One region of the Streptomyces sp. NPDC086080 genome, then DNA from elsewhere that is predicted to be linked to it. Evidence: riboswitches for the same ligand, from Rfam matches in the RefSeq annotation. Region 1 holds a riboswitch; each other region holds the start of a gene.
The links. A riboswitch is a leader RNA that binds a small molecule or an ion and turns the genes downstream of it on or off. The one in region 1 is predicted to bind cyclic di-AMP.

Region 1 (7,193 bases):
AGAGACAACCTGACAGGAGGGGCCCTCATGATCCGACCGTCCGCCCGCTACGTCCTGCCCGGGTTCACCGAACGCACGGCGTCCGGGCACCGGACGTCGGACCCGTACGCGAAGCTCCTCCAGGAGCGGATCGTCGTTCTCGGGACGGAGATCGACGAGTCGGCCGCCAACGACGTCATGGCTCAGCTCCTGTATCTGGAGCACCACTCCCCCGACCGGGACCTCTCGCTCCACATCAACTCCCCCGGAGGTTCCTTCCACGCGGTGTCGGCGATCCACGACACGCTGCGCTTCATCTCCTGCGACGTGCAGACGGTCTGTCTGGGCCGGGCGGAGGGTGCGGCCGCGCTGCTGCCGGCCGCCGGCACCCCGGGCAAGCGGCTCATGCTGCCCGGCTCCCGTCTGGTGCTCCGTCAGCCTGCCTTCCCGGCGCCGGTCGAGGGGCGAACGAGTGATCTGGCGATCCGGGCCGCGGAGCTGACCCGGGAGCGGGGCCTCATGGAGGAGATGCTCGCCCGGTATTCGGGGCGCACCCCGGAGCAGGTCCGGGCGGATGTCGAGCGGGACCTCGTCCTCGACGCGAGGGCCGCGGTGGACTACGGACTGGCGGACCGGATCCTGCCCCACCGCGGGAGCGCGTACCCCGCCGCCGGTGCGAGGTGAGCCACGGATGCTGCCACCGGAACTGCCTCCGCTGCCGGCGCTGACCCGCGCGGAGGCCGAGTTGATCGATCGTTATCTCGAGGTCGTCGATCTGCTCGGCCGGGTCAACCCGGCGCTGGGCGGCGACACCTACAGCGGTCTGCGCGCGGCCCAGGCGCTGGTCGGCAAGGCCGTCGCCCTGCGTGACGCGCTGACCCTGATGCACCGGCGCGGCGAAAGCGATCTGCACTCCGCCACGCTGGCCAGGGCCCTGCGGGTGCTGGACGGCGAGCGGCGTACCGCCAGGGTCACACTCCCGCCGGATCCGGGCAGTTGACACCCACGATGTTCACGCCCGCACTCCCGTCGGCGGTGTGCGGCGGCCGGCGTTGAAACGGACCAAACGGCGTACCACCATCCGGCGTAGACGAACCTCCTGTTTTGGGGCCGTTCAAGTTGCGCAACACGCGTGACCCGAAGGCGGAACGTGACATTCCGTCGCTGGTCCGGGGCTCACCCGAGCCCTGGGCCGCAGTTCGAACAGCCCGGCGTCCACCCGAACGGATGAGTGGTGAGTAACAACACAAACCCCCCGTTCCGTTGGGATTTCGATCGCGTCATGAGCCAAGATCCCTGACTGACGACAAGACCCCGCCGCCGCGGCGGGGCGATCCGGGCGGACGCCGAGTCCTGCCGCCGCCCGGATGACCGGTCGACAGGAGTGGATCGGCAGGAGTGGAGGACCCAGGCACGACGGGTCGCCGGAACCCCGGTTCCGAGCAGCCCTTGGGGTGAAGCCGCACGCGTGCGGCCGGGCAACTTCGCCAGCCCGAATCCGACAGGTCATCCTTCACAGGCGGCTGACGAAGGGTTGCGCATGACTGCGCTCAATCGTGTCCCGTCTCTCATGGCCCGTGCCGGCACGGCCTCCGCCCTCACCCTGGCCGCCGTGGGAAGTTCCCTCGTGGTCCCCGGAGCCGCCTCGGAGGCGGCTGCCGCCACCCACGCCACCCAGGCACTGCGTATCGCCGCGTCCAAAAAGGGCTCGCCGTACCAGTGGGGGGCCACCGGACCGAACCGGTTCGACTGCTCGGGCCTGACGCTGTACTCGTTCAAGAAGGCGGGCAAGAAGCTGCCGCGCACCGCCGCGCAGCAGTACAACAAGACGCGCCACATCTCCGCCGGCAGCCGCAAGGCCGGAGACCTGGTGTTCTTCCATTCGGGCGGCTACGTCTACCACGTCGGCATCTACGCGGGTAAGGGCAAGATCTGGCACGCCCCGAAGACCGGGGACGTGGTGCGTCTGCAGAAGATCTGGACCCGGAGCGTCTCGTACGGCCGCGTGAGGTGATCGGCGGGGGCGGCGGCGCCCATGAGGGCCGCCGCCCCGTCGCCTCGGCCGGAGGCGGCCGCTACGGCTCCTGCTGTCCCGCCGTGACCGCTTCGGCGGCCTGGACGGCCCCTGTCCACGGAAGGTCGACCGAGACGGTCTTGCCGCCCTCACGCGTGGGGCGGATTCTGAGTCTGCCCCCGCATTCCGCGGCCAGCCAGCGGATGATGACCAGCCCCCGCCCGTTGTCCTGCTGGACCGCGGCGGGCAGCCGCTTGGGGAACCGGGGGTGACTGTCCGTCACCCCGATGTGCACCCGTTCGTCGCGGACCAGAACGACGTCCACCGTGAAGCTGGGTGACTGGCCGAATGTGTGCTGCACCGCGTTGGTGGCGAGTTCGGAGACGATCAGCCGGACGGTGTCGGACAGCTCCGCGTCCGCCGGCATGCCCCATTCCACGAGTGTGCCCACCACATGGGCCCGTGCGGCGGAGACCGAGGCGGGATCGCTCGGCAGAGTGACGGATGCTTCCAGATGGTCTGCCATGGCGATGTCGTCCCTTTCCCACGGGGCCCGCGGTCCGACACGGAGCGGTTGGTTCGAGTACGGTCCCGCACTGGTGCTTCGTCGCCAGACTGCCATCACCGCACGGCTCCGGGCGGCGATCCACCAAGATATGCATATATCTGTCGCTCAAAGCGGTGAACTCTGCCACGGGAGACCGTATCCGGGCGGCCCGGAAGGAGTAAGGAGAGCCCATGCAGCACGGGCCCGCGGTGCGCCGCCGCAAACTGGGCGCCGAATTGCGCGCGCTGCGCAACTCGGCGGGACTCACCAGCGGTGAGGCGGCCAGGCTGGCGGGCTGGCACCAGTCGAAGGTGAGCCGGATCGAGACGGGCACGAGCGGGGTGAAACCGGCCGATGTGCGGTTACTGCTCGATGTCTACGGCGTGGCCGATCCACAGTTGCGGGAGTTGCTGCTGGTGCTGTCGGGCACTGGTGACCGCGACGGCCGGCATCACTGGTGGCACGCCTACCGCGGCGTCCTGCCGCCGACCTACCGGGACTTCATCAGCCTGGAGTCACAGGCGAGCACGATGCGCACCCTGGAGACCACGGTCATCCCCGGGCTGCTGCAGACCCCGGAGTACGCGCGGGCGGTGACCGCGGCGGCGACGGAGGGCGCGTCCGAGGAACGGCTGGACGCTCTGGTGGAGGTACGGCTGGCCCGGCAGGACGTGCTGCGGACGGAGCCTCCCCTGGAACTGAGCGCGGTCCTGGACGAGGCGGTGCTGCGCCGGGAGGTCGGTGGGCCCGGGGTGATGTCCCGTCAGCTGACCCGGTTGGTCGAGGCGGCCCGGTTGCCCCAAGTGCGGTTGCAGGTCATGCCGTTCACCGCCGGGGCGCACATCGGGGTCACCGGCCCTTTCGTCATCTTTTCGTTTTCACGCAGGTCTGATCTCGATGTCGTTGTTCTCGACCACTTGACGAGTAGCCTCTATCTGGAGGGGAAGGAAGACCTCCGGGCGTATGTGGATGCCTTCGACACTCTGTCCCGTCACGCCCTTTCACCCGAGGACTCGCTGGATCTCATCGCCGGCGCAGCAGCCGGCGCGTAAGGAGGCACGATGCCCGTACCGCCTCGGACCATCCCTTCCAGCCTCGCACTGCACGGTGTGCCGTGGCTGCGCAGCAGCTACAGCACGGGGGCGAACAACTGCGTCGAGACGACCAGGCCGCCCGCCGGTCCGCTGGCCGGACTCCTCGCCGTGCGCGACTCCAAGGCCCCCGAAGGACCCGCGCTGCTCTTCTCCCCCGGGAGCTGGGCGGAGTTCGTGACCGCGGTCCGCTGACGGGGCCTCACATCGAGGGACCGAACCGGCAACCCGTCGTCGAGCGACACACGGCCGTGCCCCGCCGACTCATGGCCGCGTCTCGCCAATCACTCGTACAGCGCGTTCGATCTCTGCCCCGGACAGGTCCGCGCGGGCGGTCAGCCTGAGCCGTGAGACGCCGTCGGGCACGGAAGGAGGACGGAAGCAGCCCACGGACAGGCCGGCCGCCCGGCAGTCGGCCGCCCATCGCACGGCCTGCTCCGGGGAAGGGGCACGCACGGAGACGACCGCGGCGTCCGGGCGTACCGCCTCCAGACCCGCGGCCGTCAGCCGGTCGTGCAACTCGCGCGCCACCGTTCCCGCCCGCGTCGCGCGCCCGGGTTCGCGGCGCAGCAGCCGGAGCGCCGCCAGGGCCGCACCCGCCGCCGCCGGGGCGAGTCCCGTGTCGAAGATGAACGTTCGTGCCGCGTTGACCAGGTGCCCGATCACCCGGGCAGGACCGAGCACCGCCCCGCCCTGGCTGCCGAGCGACTTGGACAGCGTCACCGTGACGACGACGTCGTCGGCGCCCGCGATACCCGCCGCGTACGGGGCGCCCCGGCCGCCGTCGCCGAGGACACCGAGGCCGTGGGCGTCGTCGAGGACCAGACCGGCACCGTACTCCCGGCACGCCTCGGCCAGCCCACCGAGCGGGGCGGCGTCGCCGTCCACCGAGAAGACGGTGTCGGACACGGCAACGGCGGGCCCCTCGTGCCCGTCCAGCGCCTTGCGCACGGCATCGGGGTCACGGTGCGTCACGACCCGCGTCGTACCGCGGGCCAGCCGGCAACCGTCGATCAGGGACGCGTGGTTGCCCGCGTCGGAGACGATGGTGGAGCCGTGCGGGGCCAGCGCGGTGACGGCGGCCAGGTTGGCCGCGTAGCCGGAGGAGAAGACCAGGGCCGCCTCGAAGCCGCAGAACCCGGCCAGCTCACGTTCCAGCTCGGCGTGGAGTTCGGTGGTCCCGGTGACGAGCCGGGAACCGGTCGCACCACCGCCCCAGGTCCGGGCCGCCCGCACGGCGCCCTCGGTGACCTCGGGGTGCCGGGCCAGACCCAGATAGTCGTTGCTCGCCAGATCGAGCAGCGGCGTGTCGGCGGCCCGTGGACGCAGGGTCCGTACGAGTCCGGCCCGGCGGCGCAGTTCCGCCTGCTCGTCGATCCAGCCGAACACCATGGGTCCTCCGGGGATTTTGTAGGCAGTGCACAGACAGTAGCGGGAGGCCCGTCGGGCCACTGTGTGGCGATACCCACACCCCCGAGCACCTCTGTTGTACGAACGCTCCTTGGCCCGAGCGGGTCGGGTAGGACAGGATCGGCTCCCATGGACCTGCTGAACACGCTGGTGGACAAGGGGCTTCGGCGCGAGACGCCGACCCGCGCGGAAGCACTGGCCGTCCTCGCGACGTCCGACGACGACCTGCTCGATGTGGTGGCCGCGGCCGGAAAGGTGCGCAGGCACTGGTTCGGCCGACGGGTGAAACTGAACTATCTCGTCAACCTCAAGTCCGGCCTCTGCCCGGAGGACTGTTCCTACTGTTCCCAGCGGCTCGGCTCCCAGGCCGACATCCTCAAGTACACCTGGCTCAAGCCGGACCAGGCGTCCCGGGCCGCCGCCGCCGGGCTGGCGGGCGGCGCCAAGCGGGTGTGCCTGGTGGCCAGCGGGCGGGGCCCCACCGACCGCGACGTGGACCGGGTCTCCGACACCATCAAGGCCATCAAGGAGGAGCACGAGGACGTCGAGGTGTGCGCCTGTCTCGGTCTGCTGTCCGACGGTCAGGCGGAGCGGCTGCGCGAGGCGGGCGCGGACGCCTACAACCACAACCTGAACACGTCCGAGTCGACGTACGGGGACATCACGACCACGCACACGTACGCCGATCGGGTGGACACGGTCCGGAAGGCACACGCGGCGGGGCTGTCGGCCTGCTCGGGCCTGATCGCGGGCATGGGCGAGAGCGACGAGGACCTGGTCGACGTGGTCTTCTCGCTGCGCGAGCTGGACCCGGACTCGGTGCCGGTCAACTTCCTGATCCCGATGGAGGGGACACCGCTCGCCAAGGAGTGGCACCTGACCCCCCAGCGGTGTCTGCGCATCCTGGCGATGACCCGGTTCGTCTGCCCGGACGCCGAGGTGCGGATCGCCGGCGGCCGTGAGGTGCACCTGCGCACGATGCAGCCGCTGGCGCTGCACCTGGCCAACTCGATCTTCCTCGGTGACTACCTCACGAGTGAGGGGCAGGCAGGCCGGGCGGACCTGGAGATGATCGCCGACGCCGGGTTCGAGGTCGAGGGCACCGGAGAGGTGACCCTGCCGGAGCACCGCGCGGGCGGCGGCTGCGGGTCGCACGAGGGCGCCGGTGCATGCGGTTCGGCCACCGCGGACCCCTGTGGGAGTGCGGCCGAGGAGCCTCGTACGGATCTGGTCGCCGTGCGCCGCCGGGGTGCGGGAACGGACCTCGCACCCAATGCCTGAGCGGTCCGTCGCCGAACTGCTGGAGCTCGACCGCCGGCATGTCTGGCATCCGTACGGGCCCATGCCGGGCCGTCAGGAGCCGCTTGTCGTGGAGTCGGCGAGCGGGGTGCGGCTGAGGCTCGCCGACGGCGCGGGGGAACTGGTCGACGGGATGGCGTCCTGGTGGTCGGCGATCCACGGCTACCGCCACCCGGTGCTCGACGAGGCCGCGCGCGAGCAGTTGGAGCGGATGAGCCATGTCATGTTCGGCGGGCTCACGCACGAGCCCGCCGTACGGCTGGCGAGGCTCCTTGTCGACATGTCGCCGGAGGGTCTTGAGCATGTGTTCCTGGCCGACTCCGGGTCGGTGTCGGTCGAGGTCGCGGTGAAGATGTGCCTGCAGTACTGGCGCTCGCTGGGCCGGCCGGAGAAGCGGCGGCTGCTGACCTGGAGGGGCGGCTACCACGGCGACACCTGGCAGCCGATGTCGGTGTGCGACCCCGAGGGCGGGATGCACGAGCTGTGGTCCGGGGTGCTGCCGCGCCAGGTGTTCGCCGAGGCCCCGCCCGCGGAGTACGAGGAGTCCTACGCCGGGCATCTGCGGGAGATGGTCGAGCGGCACGCGGGAGAGGTCGCCGCGGTCGTCGTGGAGCCGGTGGTGCAGGGCGCGGGCGGGATGCGCTTCCACTCGCCCGCGTATCTGCGGGTGCTGCGCGAGGTGTGCGACGCGCACGACGTACTGCTGGTGTTCGACGAGATCGCGACCGGGTTCGGCCGCACGGGCGCGCTGTTCGCCGCGGACCACGCGGCGGTGACGCCGGATGTGATGTGCGTGGGGAAGGCGCTGACGGGCGGCTATCTGACCATGGCGGCGACCCTGTGCACCGCGCGG
Region 2 (7,193 bases), on a different contig from region 1:
TTTCCTTGCACCGCCGTCGTCGCACCGCGCTTCTCCTCACCGCCGCGATCGCCGCTGCGGCACCCCTGCTCACCGCCTGCGGAAACGACGCCCACCCCGGTGCCGCGGCCGTGGTCGGCGGCGAGCGGATCACCGTGTCGCAGCTGGAGAACCGGGTCGACGAGGTCCGCGAGGCGCAGCGGGCGGCCGTACCGGACGAGGCGCAGTACCACCAGGCCATCGCGCGGACTGGCAGCCTCACCCGCGACACCCTGCACGGCATGGTCCTGGACCGGGTGCTGGAGCGGGCCGCCCAGGACGCCGGCGTGAAGGTCACGGACCGCGAGATCCAGCAGATGCGGTCAGGGCTGGAGGAGCAGGCCGGCGGTGCGGAGGCGCTGGAGGCCGCCTGGCTCCAGCAGTACGGCATCCCGCCGCAGCGTCTGGAGGAGAACCTCCGCCTCCAGATCCAGGCCCAGAAGCTCGCCCAGCAGCTCGGTACGGACACCAGCCAGCCCGCGTTCTGGCAGGCGCTGTCCGAGGCGGGCAAGGAACTCGACGTCGACCTCAACCCGCGCTACGGCGACTGGGACGTGGAGAAGAGCAGCCGGGTGGACGCGAAGACCCCGTGGGTCCAGGACGTGACGGCGGCGGCCGGGGCTCCGCAGGCCTTCTGACGAGGGCCGGCGGGCCTGTGGACAACCGGCCTGTGGACAACTCGGGAGCTGTCGGTGGAGTGGGCTAGTTTCGGAGTGTGAACGCCAACAGCCCCGCACCGAAGCCCGGCGACGACCCCGGCCGTGTCGTCCTGCTCACCACCAGCCACCGCGTCGCACCCGGCCTGCTGTCCTGGCCGGCCTGGCAGCTGCTGCACGAGGCCGACCGGGTGCTGTGCGCGGACGACGCCCATCCGCAACTGCCGTATCTGCGGGAGGCGGGGATAGCCGTCGAGGAGGCCGCGCCGAGCGCCGGGGAGATCGTCGACGCCTGCGCCGGGGGGCGCACGGTGGTGGTCGTGGCGACGGGGGAGGGCGAGCCCGCGCTGACCGACGGGCTGGCGCGGATGGCCGGGACCGGCCGGGTGCGGATGCCCGAGCTGGAGCTGCTGCCCGCCTCCTACGACCTGCCGGGTGCCCGTCTGCTCGACCTCGTCCAGGTGATGGACCGTATCCGGGTGGAGTGCCCGTGGTCGTCCCTGCAGACCCACAAGGGCCTGGCGAAGTACGGCATCGAGGAGGCGTACGAACTCGTCGAGGCCATCGAGGAGGGCGACCGGGAGGAGCTGCGGGAGGAGCTGGGGGATGTGCTTCTCCAGGTGGTCTTCCACGCCCGGATCGCCGAGGAACACCCGGAGGAACCGTTCTCCGTCGACGACGTGGCGGGCGGCATCGTGGCCAAGCTGATCCACCGGCACCCGCATGTCTTCGGCGAGGAGACGGCGGACACGCCGGAGGACGTCAAGGCGCACTGGCTGCGGACGAAGGCGGAGGAGAAGCGGCGCGGTTCGGTGACGGAGGGGGTGCCGCTGGGCCAGCCGGGGCTGGCGCTGGCGGCGAAGCTGGTGTCGCGGGTGCGGACGGCGGGGCTGGACGTGCCGTTGCCGGTGGGGGAGGGGGTCGGCTACGAGTTGCTGGCGCTGGCGGCGCGGGCGGAGGAGGCGGGGGTGGATCCGGAGGCGGCGTTGCGGGCGGCGGCGCGGGTGTATCGCGACGCGATCCGCTTCGCGGAGGGCGGGCGGGGCGAGGGCTGAGCGGGGGTGCGTGGGCAGCAGGGGGTTTTCGCCCCCGCCGCCCCTTCCCGTCCCGTCCCCGGGGCTCCGCCCCGGACCCCGTGCGCAGTTCCCCGCGCCCCTTCAGGGGCGCGACCGCCAGGGGCGCGGGGGACTGCGCGAACAACCACGACCGACCGGCACCCGCCCCACGCCCCCAGCCATCCGAGCTCCCCCGCGCCGCACGGCACCCGCGCCGCACGGCACCCCGCACGGCCCACCCCCGGTTAGGGTCGCCGCATGCATGACCAGCCCGCCCCTCCCACCCCGCACGGCCCCGTCCCCCCGCTGTTCAGCTGGGAGTTCGCCGCCGATCCGTACCCCTCCTACGCCTGGCTGCGCGAGCACGCGCCCGTGCACCGGACCCGGCTGCCCAGCGGGGTGGAGGCCTGGCTGGTCACGCGGTACGCCGACGCCAAGCAGACCCTCGCGGACAACCGGCTGTCCAAGAACCCCGCGCATCACGACGAACCCGCGCACGCCAAGGGCAGGACCGGTATCCCCGGTGAGCGCCAGGCGGACCTGATGACCCATCTGCTGAACATCGACCCGCCGGACCACACCCGGCTGCGCCGGCTGGTCAGCAAGGCGTTCACCCCGCGCCGGGTCGCCGAGTTCGCGCCCCGCGTGCAGGAGCTCACCGACGGGCTCATCGACCGTTTCGCGGACAGCGGTTCCGCCGACCTCATCCACGACTTCGCCTTTCCCCTCCCCATCTACGCCATCTGTGACCTGCTCGGCGTCCCGCGGGAGGACCAGGACGACTTCCGGGACTGGGCGGGCATGATGATCCGTCACGGCGGAGCCCCGCGCGGCGGGGTCGCCCGCTCCGTGAAGAAGATGCGCGGCTACCTGGCGGAGCTCATCCACCGCAAGCGCGAGGCGCTGCCCGTGGTGCCCGCCCCGGGTGAGGACCTGATCTCCGGTCTGATCCGTGCCTCCGACCACGGTGAGCACCTCACCGAGAACGAGGCCGCCGCCATGGCGTTCATCCTGCTGTTCGCCGGCTTCGAGACGACCGTCAATCTGATCGGTAATGGTACCTACGCGCTGCTCGCTCATCCCGTTCAGCGGGAGCGTCTGCAGGGTGCCCTCGCGGCGGGGGACCGCGGGCTGCTGGAGACCGGTGTGGAGGAACTCCTGCGCTACGACGGCCCGGTGGAGATCGCCACCTGGCGGTTCGCCACCGAGCCGGTCACCATCGGCGGGCAGGACATCGCCGCGGGCGACCCGGTGCTCGTCGTACTCGCCGCCGCGGACCGGGATCCGGACCGGTTCGACGGCCCGGACGTCCTCGATCTCGGTCGGCGCGACAACCAGCATCTGGGATACGGCCACGGCATTCACTACTGCCTGGGTGCGCCGCTGGCCCGCATGGAGGGTCAGACCGCGCTCGCCACGCTGCTGACCCGTCTTCCGGACCTGCGGCTCGCCGCGGATCCGGCCGAACTCCGTTGGCGCGGAGGGCTCATCATGCGCGGACTGCGCACGCTTCCGGTGGAATTCACGCCCCCGGGAGAGTGACGGACTCATGACAGACCACGCACTGCTTCCCGTGCCCACGAGCAGATCAACGCAAACGTGACACTCCCTCAACTCTGTGATCTTCACGTGATCTGCGCGGCATTAACTTGTGATGAGTGATCCTCTCCCGATACCTTCACTCCTCAAGTGCGGTGGCCAGAGCTTCACTCACCGCGCCGGCCCCTGCTTCCTGCGAAAGGTCTCCGCATGCTCTCCGGGAACGGTCGACACCGTCGCCCCCGCCAGGCCCCGGCTCTCCTCGTTGCCGCCGGAGTGACCGGCTCCGCCATCGCGATCCCCCTTCTCGGGGCAGGTGCCGCCAACGCGGCCGACGGTGTGAACTGGGACCGGATCGCCGAGTGCGAGAGCGGCGGCGCGTGGAGCGAGAACTCCGGCAACGGCTTCTACGGCGGTCTGCAGTTGACCCAGGAGGACTGGGAGAAGTACGGCGGCCTGGACCACGCGACGAGCCCCGACCAGGCCAGTCGCGGCCAGCAGATATCCGTGGCCGAGAAGATCCTCGCCGACCAGGGGGTCGGCGCATGGCGCACCTGCGGACTGCTCGCGGGCCTGGGCCAGGACGCGCCCGCCGCGGACGCCGGCAAGGCCGGGTCCGGCGCCACGGGGTCGTCCGCGTCGCAGGGATCCGGTGACACGTCCGCCTCGCCCGCTCCGTCGGCCACCCCCGACCCGTCGTCCTCCCTGGAGGACAAGGGTGACGAACCGGTTGGTTCCGGCAATTCCGCCAATCCGGACGCCGGTTCGAGTGAGGCGGCGGACGCCGGTGCGGGGTCCGACTCCAGCGCCTCCCCCTCCGTTCCGGCCGAATCGGCGACGGGCGAGTCGGACACGGCGGGGCGGGCCGGTGGGTCCTCGACGGCGACCGACGCCGAAGGAGCCGGACGTCATCGCGGCGCCAGTGCCGAGGAGGCGCAGGGTTCGGTGTCCGAATCGCCCGGCCGGCATGCCTCGGGCGGTCTCAACGCCTGGGGTGGCACGGTCGCCGACTACCCCGCCGCGTCCGTGGAGGACGTCTCCCTGTCCGTCCCCGAATCCGACGTGGTCGGTTTCGGAGTGGGTGTGCTCCCTGCGATGGGCGGGCAGCTCATCGGTGGCGGACCGGACCTCGTTCTGGCCGGTCAGTAGCGTTCGGGCGGCATCCGGGCGAGCGGCGGCGGTATCCGAAGACGTGCGGATGTGGCGCCAGTTGGCGTCACGATTCGCGCTGAATGTCCGGCTTAAAGACTGTGAGAGATAGGTCTCAGAAGCCCTGATCGTCTTTGATATTCCGCGGATCGCGTGTCTACGGTCGTGACCGCTCGCCACCGCGGGCCCCGGCTGCCGCCACGCCGAATCCTGCCAGTGGCAGCACGGGAACAGTCGTCGCGTCATGCGCCGTAGGCAGGAGCGGGGGACCCAGGTAGGCGCCGGATCCGGGCGGTTGACGCCGGAGAAGGCTTGGGGTGAAGCCGCGTCCCGGGAGGGGCGTGGCCGGGCAACTCAACCGGCCCGAACCCGACAGCTCACCTCGTAGGCGTCGGTGAGGGGATCCATCCATGCTGTTTTCCGGCAAGGGCAAGCACCGTCGTCCGTCCAAGGCCAGCCGCGCCATCGCCGTCGCGGGCGTCACCTCCGCCGCCGTCGCCGCCCCGCTGATGGTGGCCGGCACCGCCTCCGCCGCCACCGCCTCGGAGTGGGACACCGTCGCCCAGTGCGAGTCCGGCGGCAACTGGTCCATCAACACTGGCAACGGTTACTACGGCGGTCTGCAGTTCTCCGCCTCCACCTGGGCCGGATACGGCGGCACGAAGTACGCCTCCACCGCCGACCAGGCCACCAAGGCCCAGCAGATCGAGATCGCCGAGAAGGTCCTGGCGGGCCAGGGCAAGGGCGCCTGGCCGGTCTGCGGCAAGGGCCTGTCCGGCGCCGCCTACACCGGCTCCTCGGCCGGCTCCTCGCAGGACAGCGGTTCCACCGGGACCCGCGAGAGCGAGCAGAAGGCCTCCCGCTCCGCCGAGCGCCCGGCCGCCGAGAAGAAGGCCGAGAAGAAGACCGAGAAGAAGGCCGAGAAGAAGGCCGACAGGACCGTCACCACCCCGACCGGCAAGAAGGTCGAGAAGGGCGACGGCGAGTACAGGGTCGTCAAGGGCGACACCCTCAGCTCGATCGCCGCGGAGCACGACGTCAAGGGCGGCTGGGGCAAGCTGTTCAAGCTGAACGACGACATCGTCCAGGACGCCGACCTCATCTACCCGGGCCAGCAGCTGCACCTGAAGTAGGGCAGCGTCGCAGGTCCCTCCCCGCCCGTCCCCACGGGCTCCCCGCCCCGGTGCGTCTTCCCCCGTACGCACCGGGGCGGGGCTTTTTTCTGGCGCTTTCCGGTCACGGTTCGCCGAAAACGCCTTTGTTCCGTTCGGAAACAATTTACTCTCGGTTCTGTCCATGGGGCGGTCGACCGCCTGCCGATCGCCCCGAGCCGGTTAGGCTCGGTCCCGCGGGGCCCGCCGTGGTCCCGCTCACACGCGTCAGATTCATGAAGGAGATGCTCGTGCCGTCCATCGACGTCGTCGTAGCCCGGGAAATCCTGGACTCCCGAGGCAACCCCACGGTCGAGGTCGAGGTCGGCCTCGACGACGGCAGCACGGGTCGTGCCGCCGTCCCGTCCGGCGCCTCCACCGGCGCCTTCGAGGCCATCGAACTCCGTGACGGCGATGCGGGCCGTTACCTGGGCAAGGGTGTGGAGAAGGCCGTCCTGGCCGTCATCGAGCAGATCGGCCCGGAGCTGGTCGGCTATGACGCCACCGAGCAGCGCCTGATCGACCAGGCCATGTTCGACCTGGACGCCACCGACAACAAGGGCTCGCTGGGTGCCAACGCCATCCTCGGCGTCTCGCTCGCCGTCGCCCACGCCGCCTCCGAGGCCTCGGACCTCCCGCTCTTCCGCTACCTGGGCGGCCCGAACGCGCACCTGCTGCCGGTGCCGATGATGAACATCCTGAACGGCGGCTCGCACGCCGACTCCAACGTGGACATCCAGGAGTTCATGATCGCCCCGATCGGCGCGGAGTCCTTCTCCGAGGCCCTGCGCTGGGGCGCCGAGGTCTACCACACCCTGAAGAAGGTCCTGAAGAGCAAGGGCCTGGCCACCGGCCTCGGTGACGAGGGCGGTTTCGCGCCGAACCTCGGCTCCAACCGCGAGGCCCTCGACCTCATCCTCGAGGCGATCAAGGAAGCCGGCTACACCCCCGGCGAGCAGATCGCCCTCGCGCTCGACGTCGCCGCGTCCGAGTTCTACAAGGACGGCGTCTACACCTTCGAGGGCAAGGAGCGCTCCGCCGCCGAGATGACGGAGTACTACGCCGAGCTCGTCGAGGCGTACCCGCTCGTCTCCATCGAGGACCCGCTGTTCGAGGACGACTGGGAGGGCTGGAAGGCCCTCACCGCCAAGCTCGGTGACAAGGTCCAGATCGTCGGCGACGACCTGTTCGTCACCAACCCGGAGCGCCTGGCCCGCGGCATCGACGAGGACGCCGCGAACGCCCTGCTGGTCAAGGTCAACCAGATCGGCTCGCTGACCGAGACGCTGGACGCCGTCGAGCTGGCCCAGCGCAACGGCTTCAAGTGCATGATGTCCCACCGCTCCGGTGAGACCGAGGACGTCACCATCGCCGACCTCGCCGTCGCCACCAACTGCGGCCAGATCAAGACCGGCGCCCCGGCCCGTTCCGAGCGCGTCGCCAAGTACAACCAGCTGCTGCGCATCGAGGAGATCCTCGACGACGCCGCGGTGTACGCCGGCCGCTCCGCCTTCCCGCGGTTTCGCTCCGCGAACCAGTAGGCACGTCGCTCTGCGAACCAGCAGGCACGTCGCTCCGCGAACCAGTAGGCGCGGCGAGGGCTGACCCGCCCCGTCCCGAGGCAG
Region 3 (7,193 bases), on a different contig from region 1:
GGCTCGACACCGAGCACGCCCGCAGCAGCTCGGCGGCGTCCACGGCGACACCGGGAGCCAGCACCGCGCCCTGACAGTCCGACACCCCGAGCCCGATCGCCCGGCCCTGCCCCAACGGGCCCCGCTCGTACGGCAGGAAGCCCATCGGGTCGGCCCCTTCGTACAGCACCGCCACCCGGGCCCGCGGCCGCACCCGGCCCACCGCGGCGGTGAACTCCGGTTCCATGAAAGGGCTGCGCGGTGCGTCCGTCGCGGCACGCAGCTCCCGCCAGCGCTCCCGTTCCCCCTCGCCGAGCTCCCCGGGCCTCAGCACGCGCATGCGTCCACTGCTCACCTGACCCCCCGATCAAGTCCCCCCTGGACCCTTGGAAGGTACCGCCCCATCCCGGGCGGACGGTAGAGAGCGGACGATGTTCTCGCCAATCGGTGAAAGAGTCATGAACCGGTCCGAACCCGGCGCCTACGAAAGGGGAATCGCACCGAAAGCGAGCCGATACGAGCACCGTGAATCGGACGGTCGTGTTGTCCGTATTCTCTGATCATGGCCGCACCCACCGATTGCTCGCTCATCGCCACCGACCTGGACGGGACGCTGCTGCGCGGCGACGACACCCTGTCCGACCGGTCCCTCGCCGCTCTGAGGCGGGTGGCGCAAACCGGTGCCCAGCACCTCGTGGTGACGGGGCGCCCGGCCCCCAGAGTGCGGCCGCTCCTCGACGACCTCGGCTGCACGGGGCTCGCGGTGTGCGGACAGGGCGCGCAGGTGTACGACGCCGGCGCGGGCCGGCTGCTGTGGTCCGTCAGGCTGGACCGGGAACTGGCCGAGACGGCTCTCGGCAAGATCGAGGCCGAGGTCGGGGAGGTGTACGCCGCGGTCGATCAGGACGGGGCCGACGGGCTGACGCTGATCGAGCCGGGCTATCTGATGCCGCATCCGACGCTGCCCGCCGTACGGGTCGAGCGGCGGAGCGATCTGTGGGAGCGGCCGATCAGCAAGGTGCTGCTGCGCCACCCGCGGCTGTCCGACGACGCGCTGGCCGCGGCGGCGCGGTCGGTGGTCGGTTCACTGGCGACGGTCACCATGTCGGGCCCGGGGACCGTGGAGCTCCAGCCGTGCGGGGTGACCAAGGCGACCGGGCTCGCGCTGGCCGCCGAGCATCTGGGGCTGAGCCCGGCGCGCACGGTCGCCTTCGGTGACATGCCGAACGACATCCCCATGTTCGACTGGGCGGCGCACGGCGTCGCCATGGCGAACGCGCACCCCGAGCTGAAGGCGGTGGCCGACGAGGTCACCACGTCGAACGAGGACGACGGCGTGGCCGTCGTCCTCGAGCGACTGTTCGGTGGTGCGGCCGTGCTCGGCCGTCAGCGGTCGGCTCAGTACGCGCCGAAGACGTTGTCGATCGAGCCGTAGCGGTCGGCGGCGTAGTTGCAGGCCGCCGTGATGTTCGCGACCGGGTCGAACGGGTCGAAGGCGGTGCCGGGGACGTGGTACGCCTGGAAGGTCGGGTCGATGACCTGCAGCAGGCCCTTCGACGGGGTGCCGGCGGCGGCGTTGGAGTCCCACAGGTTGATGGCGGCCGGGTTGCCGGAGGACTCGCGCATGATGTTGCGGTGGATGCTCTCGTAGGAGCCCGGGATGCCGTGCTGCGCCATGACGTCCAGCGACTCGCGGATCCAGCCGTCGAGGTTGTCCGGGTACGCCGTCGTGGAGGCGGCGGTCGTGGCGGGGGTCGTGGTGGCCGCGGCGGCGGTGGTGGCGCCGAACAGCGGGAGGGCGACCACGGCGACGCCGGTGCCGGCGACGGCGAGGGAGCGGACGAGGCGGCGGCCGAGGCGGGAGTGACCGGAAGCGGGCATGTCTGTGTTCCTCTCCTACGCCTGCGAGGTGAGCTGTCGGGTTCGGGCGGGAGAGTGCCCGGCCGTGCCCTTGCGGGCATGGCTTCACCCCTAGCCGTTCCGGCGCGATGGCCCGGCCCGGCGACTTACCTGGGTCCCCCGCTCCTGCCGTGCGTGAGTTCGTCGGTGGGTGTGATGCGGGCGGTGGCAGGATTCGGCGTCCGCCCGGCAGGCCCGGAACGTATGCGAGAGGGGATGTCGGGAACAAGTGAAGACGTCACACATGTGGCCCTTTGATCTTCGAACGGGTGATTTGGGACGCTTGATCCTTTGCGAGTGCCAAGGGTCAACTCCGGTCCGGGAGAAGGGTGGACGCCGGTGCGGCGTGATGGCCGGCGGGGTGGGTCGCGCGTGACCGACCTCACTGATCGCCTGGCGCCGGAGCATTTGAGGCCTACGGGAATTCACTGGCCAATTGCGGCAAATCGGGCATGAGTCCGGGCAGGATGGTCCGGGCGTCTTTGCGTCCAGGAAAGGAGGGGAATGTCCGTTGTCGGCCGTCGATCGGAAGCGCCCCGCTCCTGATCCCGTGGCGCCCTGCCGGTAACCCGAGGTGCCGGTGGTGATCGAAAGGTGACCGGATACGCTGACTTGAGTGAGGGCAGCGACCTATCGACATTCCGTGTAATCGCCAGTGGACACCAGCAGACAGGAGACCCCTCGTGACCGTCGTCGGGCCGTTCGGGCTGAGCGTGGGGGACCAGGCTCTGGAAGCCGATGTCCAGGCCGGAATGACGGCTGTCGAGGAAGGGCTGATCGAGGCCACCAAGAGTGAGGTCCCCCTCATCACGGGTGCCGCCCAGCACCTGGTGCGGGCCGGTGGCAAGCGGTTCCGCCCGCTGCTCGTGATGCTCGCCGCCCAGTTCGGGGACCCCTACGCGCCCGGCGTGGTGCCCTCCGCCGTGGTGGTCGAGCTGACCCATCTGGCCACGCTGTACCACGACGACGTGATGGACGAGGCCGAGGTGCGGCGCGGGGTGGACAGCGCGAACACCCGCTGGGGCAACTCCGTCGCGGTCCTCACCGGGGACTTCCTCTTCGCGCGGGCCTCGCACATCCTGGCGGACCTCGGCCCGGAGGCGGTGCGGGTGCAGGCCGAGGCGTTCGAGCGGCTGGTCACCGGACAGATCCTGGAGACCGCGGGGCCGCAGGACGGCCGCGACCCGGTCGACCACTACCTGGACGTGCTCGGCGGCAAGACCGGCTCGCTGGTCGCCGTCTCCTGCCGCTTCGGCGCGATGATGTCCGGCGCCGACGAGACCGTGGTCGACGTGCTCACCCAGTACGGTGAGCGGCTCGGCGTCGCCTTCCAGCTCGCCGACGACGTCCTGGACATCGCCTCCGACACCCACGAGTCCGGCAAGACCCCCGGCACGGACCTGCGCGAGGGCATCGCCACGCTGCCCGTACTGCGACTGCGTGAACGGGCGGCCCGGCTGGGGCTGGCCGAGGACATCGCCCTGTGCGAGCTGCTCGACTCCGACCTCACCGACGAAGCCCGGCACGCCGAGGCGCTGCGGCTGCTGCGCGCCCATCCCGCGCTGGAGCAGGCCCGCCGGGACACCGTGCGGTACGCGGAGGAGGCGCGGTCGGTGCTGGCCCCCCTGCGGGAGTGCGGCGCGAAGACGGCCCTCGTGCACCTGTGCGACGCGGTGGTGCACCGCGCGGGCTGAGCCGTCGGGTGGTGCGCCGGGCGGCGTCGAACCGTCGCGGTGGTGCGCCGCCGGGGCCGGGCCGGCCGCGGTGCCCGCCGCACCGGCGGCCCGACCCTCCCCCTGGCCCCTACTGGGCGGGGGCGGAAACCACCTCCCGTGTCATACCTCAGCAGTACATGGAGTTGCGCCCGCGGTCTGACGAATTCGCCTGCCGGATTTGGTCAGATGGACAACGACGGACAACACCACTTCTCACCGGTTCGGGTGAGAATGGCGGCTCAGGGCGAGACTGGTGCGAGGACACGAGACGGAAGCCGCCGCCGACCACGGAGGGCACACATGGCACCGTACGAATCCGACGACAGGACCACCGCGGGGGAGGTCGACGAGCCGCGCACGGGGCGGCGCAAAGCCGCGCGGTACGTCGTCCCGGTCACGGTGATGGGAGTGGCGGCCGCGACCATCGGGCTGGTCCCCGCGCTCGCCGACTCCGGCGACCCCGACCTGCCGGAGATCACCGCCGCACAACTGATCGAGAAGATCGCGCAGTCGGACGTCGAGCGGCTGTCCGGCACCGTGAAGATCACCACCGACCTCGGGCTGCCGAACCTCGGCGGCCTGGAGAGCGGCCTCACGTCCGGCGCGATGGGACAGGGCGGTGGCGACGGCTCCTCGGCCGATCCCTCCGCCAAGCTCACCGAACTGGCGTCCGGCACGCACACGCTGCGGATCGCGGCCGACGGCCCGGACCGGCAGAAGGTGTCGATCCTGGAGAACGCCGCCGAGTACAGCCTGATCCACAACGGCAAGGACGTCTGGGGCTACGACAGCGCGTCCAACGCGGTCTACCACGGCACGGTCGACGGGTCCGGCGAGGACCGGGGGCACCGGCCCCCGGCCACCCCGAAGGACTTCGCCGACGAGGCACTGAAGGCGGTCGACGACACCACGTCCGTGACCGTCGACGGCACCGCCCAGGTGGCCGGCCGGGACGCGTACAAGCTGGTCGTGAAGCCCAGGCAGTCCGGCTCCACGGTCGGCGCGATCAGTATCGCGGTCGACAGCAGGACCGGCATGCCGCTGAAGTTCACGCTCACCCCGTCGTCCGGCGGCGCGGCCGTCGTGGACGTCGGCTTCACCAAGGTGAGCTTCGACCGTCCGGCCGCGTCGACCTTCGAGTTCACCCCGCCCAAGGGTGCCGAGGTGACCGAGGACAGCGACCTGGAGCGGGGCCGGGAGCACTCACGGAAGCCGGAGCGCGCACCGAAGTCCGAGGACGACCTCGCCAAGGGTCTCGACGGGCTGAAGATGCTCGGCGAGGGCTGGAACACCGTCGCCACCTTCGACACGGGAGCCGAGGGCGGTCTGCCCACCGGCGACGTCGGCGGTGACGCCGGCGGCTTCCTCGACTCGCTCGGCGACCCGGTCAAGGGCGAGTTCGGCAGCGGCACGGTGTTCAGCACCCGCCTGGTGAACGCGCTCATCACCGACGACGGCAAGGTCTACGTGGGCACCGTCACCAAGGACGCGCTCGTGAAGGCGGCCGACGCGGGGAAGTAAGGCCCCGGAACCTTACGACGTGACAGGGAACGAGGAAGCCGATGGGCGAGGCGCCCGCCAGGGAGCCGGACGGCGCGGACACGGAACCGGGCGCGAGCACGGAACCGGCCGCGCACGCGGGTGACGGTGCGGTCATCGCCACCCGCGCGCTCACCAAGCGCTACCGCGGTGGACAACTCGCCGTGGACGGTCTGCACCTGACCGTCCCGGAGGGCAGCGTCTTCGGCTTCCTCGGCCCCAACGGCTCGGGCAAGACCACCACCATCCGCATGCTGATGGGCCTGATCGAGCCGACCTCCGGCACGGCACACGTCCTGGGGCGTCCCATGCCCCGCTCCGCGCGCGCCGTGCTGCCCCACGTCGGTGCCCTCATCGAGGGCCCGGCCCTGTACGGCTTTCTCTCCGGCCGCGACAACCTGCTCCGCTACGACTCCGCCGACCCCACCGCGGATCCGCGCACCCGGCGCGTCCGGGTCGCCGCCGCGCTGGACCGGGTGGGCCTGACGGCCGCCGCCGGCAAGAAGGCGAAGGCGTACTCGCTCGGCATGAAGCAGCGCCTCGGCCTCGCGGCCGCCCTGCTCCAGCCGCGCAGGCTGCTCGTCCTGGACGAGCCCACCAACGGCCTCGACCCGCAGGGCATGCGGGAGATCCGCACACTCGTCCGCGCGCTGGCCTCGGACGGCACCACCGTCTTCCTCTCCTCCCACCTGCTCGACGAGATCGAGCAGGTGTGCACGCACGCCGCCGTGATGGCCCAGGGCCGCCTGATCACCCAGGGCCCGGTCGCCGACCTGGCCGCGGGCGCCCGCGGGCGGCTGGTGGTGACCACCCCGGACCCGGCGGACGCCGCCCGGGTGCTGAAGGAGCAGGGGGTCGCCGATGTCGTCGTGGCCGAGGAGCGCGTCACCGGCGAGGTGCCTGAGCGGGACCTCGCCGAGGTCAACGCGGCACTGGTCACGGCCGGTGTCCGGGTGCGCGGCTTCGGGGTCGAACGGGCCTCCCTGGAGGACGCGTTCGTGGCACTGACCGGGGAGGGCTTCGATGTCGCGGGCTGAAGCGGTGCGGACGGTGAACCCGCTGTGGACCCTCGGTCTGTTCCGCAGCGAACTGCTCACCACCTTCCGGCGCTGGCGCACCCTCGCCCTGCTCGCGGTGCTGGCCGCCGTACCGGTCCTGGTCGGCATCGCCGTACGCATCGAGACCGGTGACGGCTCGTCGGCCGGCGGCGGGGGCGGCGGCGCGGGGGGTCCGGCGTTCATCTCGCAGATCACCAACAACGGCCTGTTCCTGGTCTTCACCGCGCTCGCCGCCACCCTCCCGTTCTTCCTGCCCATGGCGATCGGGGTCGTCGCCGGCGACGCCCTCGCCGGCGAGGCCAACGCCGGCACCCTGCGCTACCTCCTGGTCGCCCCCGCGGGCCGGACCCGCCTGCTGTTCACCAAGTACGCGGCGGTCATGACCTTCTGCCTGGCCGCCACCCTGGTGGTCGCCGTCTCGGCGCTGATCACCGGCGCGCTGCTCTTTCCGCTGGGTGATCTCACGACCATCTCCGGCACCCGGATCAGCTTCTCCGAGGGCCTGGCCAGAGCGCTGCTGATCGCCCTGGTCGTCGCCGTGTCGCTGATCGGGGTGGCGGCGCTCGGCCTGTTCGTCTCGACGCTGACCAACAGCGGCATCGCGGCGATGGCGACCACGGTCGGGCTGCTGATCACGGTTCAGATCATCGACCAGATCCCGCAACTCCACGCCGTGCACCCCTACCTGTTCTCCCACTACTGGCTGTCCTTCGCCGACCTGATGCGCGAACCCGTCCACTGGGACGACCTGACCAAGAACCTGGGACTCCAAGCCCTCTACGCGGCGGTGTTCGGCTCGGCGGCCTGGGCGAGGTTCACGTCGAAGGACATCACCGCGTAGGACGGACGCGGGAGGTCAGGCGGCCTCGTGGGGAAAGCGGGCCAGGGGTGCCTCCCGGGCGAAGAACGTCTTCGCCCGGGCCAGGGCGCCGGTGTCCTTCAGCACGTCGCCCGGCTTGCTGCCGTTTCCGAGCAGCACACCACCGAAGCGCATCTTCAGGTA

Region 2: another riboswitch for cyclic di-AMP. It lies ahead of ACIF9R_RS27215 (transglycosylase family protein); the one in region 1 lies ahead of ACIF9R_RS25550 (C40 family peptidase).
Region 3: another riboswitch for cyclic di-AMP. It lies ahead of ACIF9R_RS06230 (transglycosylase SLT domain-containing protein); the one in region 1 lies ahead of ACIF9R_RS25550 (C40 family peptidase).

Annotation. Positions count from the first base shown of each region.
Region 1 is NZ_JBITRU010000024.1:34,534-41,726, reverse strand. It holds gene ACIF9R_RS25560 (ATP-dependent Clp protease proteolytic subunit) at 28-663, shown strand; gene ACIF9R_RS25555 (hypothetical protein) at 671-979, shown strand; cyclic di-AMP (ydaO/yuaA leader) riboswitch at 1,314-1,516, shown strand; gene ACIF9R_RS25550 (C40 family peptidase) at 1,520-1,993, shown strand; gene ACIF9R_RS25545 (ATP-binding protein) at 2,055-2,519, opposite strand; gene ACIF9R_RS25540 (helix-turn-helix domain-containing protein) at 2,732-3,592, shown strand; gene ACIF9R_RS25535 (DUF397 domain-containing protein) at 3,602-3,826, shown strand; gene ACIF9R_RS25530 (8-amino-7-oxononanoate synthase) at 3,896-5,023, opposite strand; gene bioB (biotin synthase BioB) at 5,171-6,322, shown strand; gene ACIF9R_RS25520 (adenosylmethionine--8-amino-7-oxononanoate transaminase) at 6,315-7,193, shown strand, end outside.
Region 2 is NZ_JBITRU010000027.1:1,385-8,577, forward strand. It holds gene ACIF9R_RS27195 (SurA N-terminal domain-containing protein) at 6-656, shown strand; gene ACIF9R_RS27200 (nucleoside triphosphate pyrophosphohydrolase) at 734-1,729, shown strand; gene ACIF9R_RS27205 (cytochrome P450) at 1,988-3,271, shown strand; gene ACIF9R_RS27210 (transglycosylase family protein) at 3,545-4,417, shown strand; cyclic di-AMP (ydaO/yuaA leader) riboswitch at 4,655-4,823, shown strand; gene ACIF9R_RS27215 (transglycosylase family protein) at 4,828-5,550, shown strand; gene eno (phosphopyruvate hydratase) at 5,820-7,109, shown strand.
Region 3 is NZ_JBITRU010000004.1:53,171-60,363, forward strand. It holds gene ACIF9R_RS06220 (GNAT family N-acetyltransferase) at 1-319, opposite strand, end outside; gene ACIF9R_RS06225 (HAD family hydrolase) at 542-1,414, shown strand; gene ACIF9R_RS06230 (transglycosylase SLT domain-containing protein) at 1,378-1,860, opposite strand; cyclic di-AMP (ydaO/yuaA leader) riboswitch at 1,866-2,035, opposite strand; gene ACIF9R_RS06235 (polyprenyl synthetase family protein) at 2,562-3,572, shown strand; gene ACIF9R_RS06240 (outer membrane lipoprotein carrier protein LolA) at 3,894-5,114, shown strand; gene ACIF9R_RS06245 (ABC transporter ATP-binding protein) at 5,156-6,169, shown strand; gene ACIF9R_RS06250 (ABC transporter permease) at 6,156-7,031, shown strand; gene ACIF9R_RS06255 (flavodoxin family protein) at 7,047-7,193, opposite strand, start outside.